2 linked regions of the Aquibium microcysteis genome follow. The protein of the gene in region 2 interacts with the protein of the main gene of each other region in a pairwise test. Links are inferred from orthologs where the notes say so. Each region holds a gene or a part of one and is shown on either strand. Other genes may lie near its edges.

Region 1 (3,235 bases), 130 kb from region 2 along the record:
TGTGGACGGCTTCGACGGATCAGATCGCGTCGACGCCGGTCTCGCCCGTGCGGATGCGGACGACTTCCTCGATGTTGGAGACGAAGATCTTGCCGTCGCCGATCCGCCCCGTCTGTGCGGCCTTGCGGATCGCCTCGAGTGCCGCGTCGACGGATTCGTCGGCGAGCACCACCTCGACCTTCACCTTCGGCAGGAAGTCCACCACATACTCCGCTCCCCGGTAGAGCTCGGTGTGCCCCTTCTGGCGCCCGAAACCTTTCGCCTCGGTAACCGTGATCCCCTGCAAGCCGACTTCCTGAAGGGCTTCCTTCACTTCGTCCAGCTTGAACGGTTTGATGATCGCTTCGATTTTCTTCATCCGAATGGGGCCTCCGATGGATATGCGCGGCAGATCGAGCCCGCTTCCGCCAAACCGAAGCACGAACCGTGCCAGATCGGCATCAAATTCGGCTGACGCAGCGCCACCACGGAGGTTCCGAAGCTTCGCGCGGGCTTGGGCGGGACGAGCTCGTGCCCGCCGCGATGAAACTGCCGGAAGCCGCCCGAAGGCGCAATCGGCGATGATGATAAAGTGGGCAAATGGCATAATATTTGTGCATCGGCTGCGTTTGCCAGCCACGGCCCGCAGCGACTAGTCTGCCTTTCCGATCGACGGATGGCTGCATGACGCTCGAACTCCTCACCCCCGACGAGATGGCGCAGGCCGACCGTCTCGCCATTGCATCCGGCCCCTTCGACGGCGCCGGGCTGATGCGCCGCGCCGGCGACGCCGTGGCGGCCGAGATCCTCGCCCGCCATCCCGGCGCGGCCCGCGTCCACGTGCTGGCGGGGCCCGGGAACAATGGCGGCGACGGCTTCATCGTTGCCGCGCGCCTGACGCAGGCCGGCCTTCGCGTCGAGGTCCATTGCGATGCGCCGCCCGCCGGCGGGGATGCCGGCCGGGCTAGCGCGGACTGGGCCCGGCCGATCCGGCCGCTTTCGGACTTCCAGCCTCGGTCCTGCGACCTCGTCGTCGACGCGCTGTTCGGCGCCGGCCTCGCGCGCGCCGTGACAGGTCCGGCCGCCGACGCGATCGACCGGGCCAATGCCTCGGACGCGTTCGTGGTCGCCGTCGACCTCCCGTCGGGCATTTCGGGCCGGACCGGCCAGCCCCTCGGCACGGCGATCCGTGCCGGCCTCACCGTCACCTTCTTCCGGCTGAAGCCGGGCCACCTGCTGGAGCCGGGGCGCAGCCATTGCGGCGAGACCGTGCTCGCCGACATCGGCATTGCGGACACGGTCCTGCGGGACATCGGCTGCCGGACCTTCCGGAACGAGCCGCTCCTGTGGCGGCAATGCTTCCCCCGTCCGCACCGGGAGGCGCACAAATATGCACGCGGCCATGCCGGCGTCTTCTCCGGCGGCGCCTCGGCCACGGGCGCGGCGCGGCTCGCGGCGCTGGCCGCCGCGCGCGCCGGGGCGGGCGCGGTGACCGTCCTGTCGCCGGCCTCGGCGCTGCAGGTCAACGCCATGCACCTGACGTCGATCATGCTGCGCCGCACGGACACGCCGGACGAGGCCTTGGCCTTCGCCCGCGAGCGGCGGCTGGCGGCGGCGGTCATCGGGCCGGGCTTCGGCACCGGCAGCCGCTGCGCCGGGTTCGTCGCCGCGCTCGCCCGGCTCGGCGAGGAGGGCGCCCTGCGGCTGGTGCTCGACGCCGACGCGCTGACGTCGTTCGAAGAGGAGCCGCAGGCGCTGTTCCGCCTGCTCGTACGCGCGGAGCCGGGGGGCGAACCGCTCGTGGTGCTGACGCCGCACGAGGGCGAGTTCCGCCGGCTGTTCCCCGACCTCGCCGCCGACGGCACGCTGTCGAAGCTGGAGCGGGCGCAGGCGGCAGCGCGCCGGTCGCACGCGGTCGTGGTCGTGAAGGGGCCGGACACGGTGATCGCCGAACCGGCGGGCCGCGCTGCGGTCAACGCCAACGGGACGCCCTATCTGGCGACGGCCGGATCGGGCGACGTGCTGGCGGGCATCGCCGCCGGTCTGCTGGCGCAGGGCATGCCGGCCTTCGAGGCGGCCTGCGCCGCGGTCTGGATGCATGCCGAGGCGGGGTCGCGGTTCGGGCCGGGCCTGATCGCCGAGGACCTGCCGGGGCTTCTGCCGCCGGTGCTGGCGGACCTGCCGGCGCGGGCCTCCGGACGCTAAAGCTTCGCTAACCACCCGTCTTCGCCATTTTTCAAGCCAAGGCAGCTAGTCTCCGCCGGACGTCGGAGTCCGGCTGGTGGCGCGGGGTGAGGGACATGGCAGGAAGCGGTTCGGTTTCGGCGTCGGTGCGCACGGGCGACCACGAGAGCATCGGCGTCGCGGACGTCGCGCGACTGAGGGCGGAGGTCTTTCCGGATGGTCGCGTCTCCCGGGCGGAGGCCGAGCGGCTCCTGGCGATGGATGGCCGCGCCGGCTCGACCTGCCCCGAATGGACGGCCTTCCTCGTCGAGGCGGTGACGGACCATCTCGTCCATCAGGAGGTTCCGGCGGGTTACGTCTCCGATGCCAACGCGGCCTGGCTGGTCGCTGCGGCAGGGACGGCGCGACCGGCCACGGAACTCGAAGTGCTGATCGCGGTGCTGGAGCGCGCCCGCACGTCCCCGCCGAGCCTGTCGGCCCACGCGCTCGGTCTCGTTGCCGAAGCCGTCGTCGACGGCGTCCTGCGGATGCCGGATGGCCGCACGCTCGTCCCCGGCGTCATCGGCAAGGCCGAGGTCGACCTGCTGCGCCGCATCCTCCACGCCTTCGGCGGCGGCGCCGGCATCGGCATCAGCCGCGAGGAGGCGGAGGTGCTGTTCGATCTCAACGACCGCACCGCCGGCGCGGCCAATCACCCGGAATGGACGGAACTCTTCGTCAAGGCGATGGCGAACTTCGTCATGTGCGCCTCGGGCTGGACGCCGCCCACGCGCGAGGAGGCGCTGCGCCACGAGACCTTCCTCGACGACAGGAGCATCGACGTCGCCGGCTTCTTCCGCGCCATGGCGTCGGCCGCCGCGAAGGGGATCCTCGACGCCTACCGTGCCCCGTCCGGTCTCGAAGAAGCCTGGCGGACCCGCAACGCCGAACGCGCCGCCGCGTCAGCGCAGGCGGAGGCGATCGACGCCGGCGAGGCGGCGTGGCTGGTGGAGCGGATCGCGCGCGACGGCAGGGTCCACGACAACGAGAAGGCGCTGCTCTCCTTCATCGGCCGCGAATCGCCGCTGCTGCA
Region 2 (3,218 bases):
CAGGTGGATTTCACCCCGATCGGCGCCTTCCGCTTCTTCGCCCTGCCGATGCGGGCGATCGCCAGCCGGATGGTGACGCTGGACGAACTGGCCGACGGAGACCTGCGCGACCTGCGTCTGCGGCTCGCGGAGGAGCCGGACTGGGAGCGGCGGTTCGACCGGGTGGAGGCCTTCCTGTCGAACCGGCTGGCGCACGGACCGAAGCCCCACGCGGCCGTGGCGCATGCCTATAGCCGGATCCTCGGCTCGGGCGGGGCGGTTCGCATCGGCGACGTCGCGCGCGGGCTCGACTGGAGCCGCAAGCACCTGAACCAGCGCTTCCGCGAGGAGATCGGGCTCGGGCCGAAGGCGGTGGCGCGGATGGCGCGGTTCAACCGGGTGCTGGCGCTGGCGAAGGGCGACGCGGCGCGCGACTGGGCCGACATCGCGGCCGCCTGCGGCTATGCCGACCAGGCGCATCTGGTGCGTGAGTTCCGCGACTTCGCGGGCGCCCCGCCGACCGCGGTGGCACTGCCGGCCCGGGCGCCGGTGATCGCCTGATCCGGTATCTTTCGCCGAGGTACCATTTCTTCAAGACCGGACAGCGGCGCCGGTGCGAGGGTGCAGCGTCGGCTCCAACAAGGGAAACACGCCATGACCGCCATCGAAGCCCCCCGCCTCTACCCCGCCTTGCGCTTCCGCGATGCCGAAAGGATGATCGCCTTTCTCTGCGACGCCTTCGGCTTCGCCGTGCATGCGAAGTACACCAACGACGCCGGCAAGGTGATCCATGCCGAACTCGCCTTCGGCTCCTCGATGATCATGTGCGGCGACGAGAAGGACGACGCCTTCGGCGCCATGGTGGGCGCGGCCGACGGGCGGAGCGGCAAGGCGCTCTATCTCGCCGTCGACGATGCGGACGCCGCCTTCGAACGGGCGCGGGCGGCGGGTGCAGAGATCCTGCAGGGTCTGGTCGAGCGCGACTACGGCAGCCGCGAGTTCATCTGCCGCGATCCCGAAGGCAACGTCTGGAGCTTCGGCACCTACTGGCCGAAGGCGCACGAGCCGGCCGGCTGACCGGCGGGCAACGGCGCGATCGCCGCGCCGCGGCCGTATCCTTCCACGCGCGGCCCCGCTATAGAGGCGGCATGAGCGACGAGAAAAAGAGCGGGACGCCGAAGGACAGCCATTACGCCAGGCTGCGGCGCACCCATCGCGACCAGAACGGCCCGGCCGGCGCGCCCGTGCGGCGCGCGGGGCCGCCGATTGCCGGCGAGCCGCCGCCGGACGGTCTGGTTCGGCTCTACGGCCTGCACACGGTGCGGGCGGCGCTCGACAACCCGCGGCGCAAGGTCACCCGCCTGATGGCGACGAAGAACGCGCTCGACCGGCTCGGCGTCGCCGATCCGGCCGCCCTCCCCTTCCCGGTCGAGATCGTCGAGCCGCGCGCCATCGACCGGCTGCTCGGCAGCGACGCGGTGCACCAGGGCGCGATGATCGAGGCGAAGCCGCTGAAGCCCAAGGCGCTGTCGGCGCTGTCGGACACGCCGCTGATCCTGGTGCTCGACCAGGTGACGGACCCGCACAATGTCGGCGCGATCCTGCGCTCGGCGGTGGCCTTCGGCGCCGGCGCGCTGGTGACGACGTCGCGCCACAGCCCGGCCGAATCGGGCGTGCTGGCCAAGGCCGCCTCGGGCGCGCTGGAGCACATCGACATGATCGAGGTGAAGAACCTTGCAGCCGCGCTGGACGAGATCCACGCGGCCGGCTTCACCAGCATCGGTCTCGACTCCGAAGGACCGGCGGTGCTCGAGGGGACGCTCTCCGGCGACCGCCTGGCGCTGGTGCTCGGCGCCGAGGGCAAGGGCCTGCGCCAGAAGACGCGCGAGACGGTGACCGCGCTCGCCCGGCTCGAGATGCCGGGCGCGATCCGTTCGCTCAACGTCTCCAATGCGGCGGCCGTGTCGCTCTACGCCGCCCGCCGGCATCTCGACGGCGGTTCCTGAACGCGGCGCCATCCGCCGTCGCCACATTTCGGCGATGCCTCGGCCTCAAATCCGGACGGTTTGCCACCCAAACTGTTAACCATACGGAAAGAGGAGGCAGACGCATGACCCTGCATGTCAGACAGTCCGATCGCTCCCGCGCCCGCCCCGCGCAGTGGACACCCTGGGGCGCCATGCCGGCCACGCGCGAGCCCGTCCGGAACAGGACGCTCGCCGACAAGGCCGCCGCGCGGCCGCAGGCTCCGCGCCTCTCGGCAATCCGGCCTTCGCGCGGCGAAGGCTCCTGCTCGGGCAACTGAACGGAGAGGGCTGAAGACCGATACCGGCCGAGGCTCGGGCGGCGTCATCCTTCGGCGCGGCAACCGGCACGATACGCCGGGCACATCACGCCGGAAATCCGCGTCGGGAAGGTCTCCGCCCGGCGCGGAAGATCGTCATCTCGTCGGTGGTCGGCCATGGTTCGCCGGTTCGCACAGCCCGCGCTTCACCTGCCAACGCGCCCATCTCCAGTGCCGTCGAGAGACAGCACCCGCGCGGGCATGACCGTTCCCGCACCACCGGTCTCAGTTTCGGCTTGTCATCAAAACCTTCTTTGATTAGTCAGGATTTGGCGATCAGGCACCTTACCCGGAACATCGCCAGATAGGGCCCTGGCTGATCGAGCGCCGGACGGCCGCCCATGTCGGCGGTCTCCCGGCGTTGGACGAGACTGGGCAGGCAGGCGATGAATGTGGGACATCCAAACTCTCTTCAGGAAGCATGCACGCGAGATTGCGCTGTCGCTTCGTCGTCGCGGATTCAACGAGGACACGGCAGCCGATCTGACGCAGGAGACATTCGTGCGCGTCCTTTCCTCACCCCCGAGGGCCGGCACCGCTTTCCACAATCCCGCCGGATATCTGTTCCGGACCGCCCGCAATCTCGGGACCGACCATCAGCGTCGCGAGCGGCTTGTGACCTATGTGGATCTTCCCGCCGAGGACTTCGCGGCGGTGGTCGATCCTTCCCCGTCAGCGGAAGCGGCCGTCTATGACCGGCAGCGCCTCGCCCTGACGCAGTCCGCACTGGCCGAACTGCCGGAGCGGACCCGCAAGGCATTCGTGCTGCACCGCGTGGAGGAGATGACCATCGCGGCCGTGGCGGCGGAACTCGGCCTGTCGGTGTCGCGGACTTGGACGCTGATCCGAACCGCCTACGAACATATCGACGAACGGTTGACGGCTGGCGGCGGAG

What was found.
Region 1: the proteins of IAI54_RS02005 (region 2) and IAI54_RS02560 interact in binary tests that used the Escherichia coli proteins (3 or more experiments, as listed by UniProt). The link is inferred for Aquibium microcysteis from one-to-one orthologs.

What each region holds. Positions count from the first base shown.
Region 1 is NZ_CP061080.1:553,366-556,600, forward strand. What follows is about bases 1-2,923. They hold IAI54_RS02560 (NAD(P)H-hydrate dehydratase), read left to right. Parts: upstream 1-663; coding sequence 664-2,184; downstream 2,185-2,923. Other genes in these bases: IAI54_RS02555 (P-II family nitrogen regulator), read right to left, coding at 20-358; IAI54_RS02565 (hypothetical protein), read left to right, coding at 2,280-2,923. Also shown: more of IAI54_RS02565, read left to right, coding at 2,924-3,235. UniProt on the Escherichia coli protein: Bifunctional enzyme that catalyzes the epimerization of the S- and R-forms of NAD(P)HX and the dehydration of the S-form of NAD(P)HX at the expense of ADP, which is converted to AMP.
Region 2 is NZ_CP061080.1:423,274-426,491, reverse strand. Bases 151-3,056 are described here. They hold IAI54_RS02005 (TrmH family RNA methyltransferase), read left to right. Parts: upstream 151-1,127; coding sequence 1,128-1,985; downstream 1,986-3,056. Other genes in these bases: IAI54_RS01995 (RNA polymerase sigma factor), read left to right, coding at 2,714-3,056; IAI54_RS02000 (hypothetical protein), read left to right, coding at 2,090-2,284; IAI54_RS02010 (VOC family protein), read left to right, coding at 634-1,056; IAI54_RS02015 (helix-turn-helix domain-containing protein), read left to right, coding at 151-540. In the rest of the region: more of IAI54_RS02015, read left to right, coding at 1-150; more of IAI54_RS01995, read left to right, coding at 3,057-3,218. UniProt on the Escherichia coli protein: Specifically methylates the ribose of guanosine 2251 in 23S rRNA.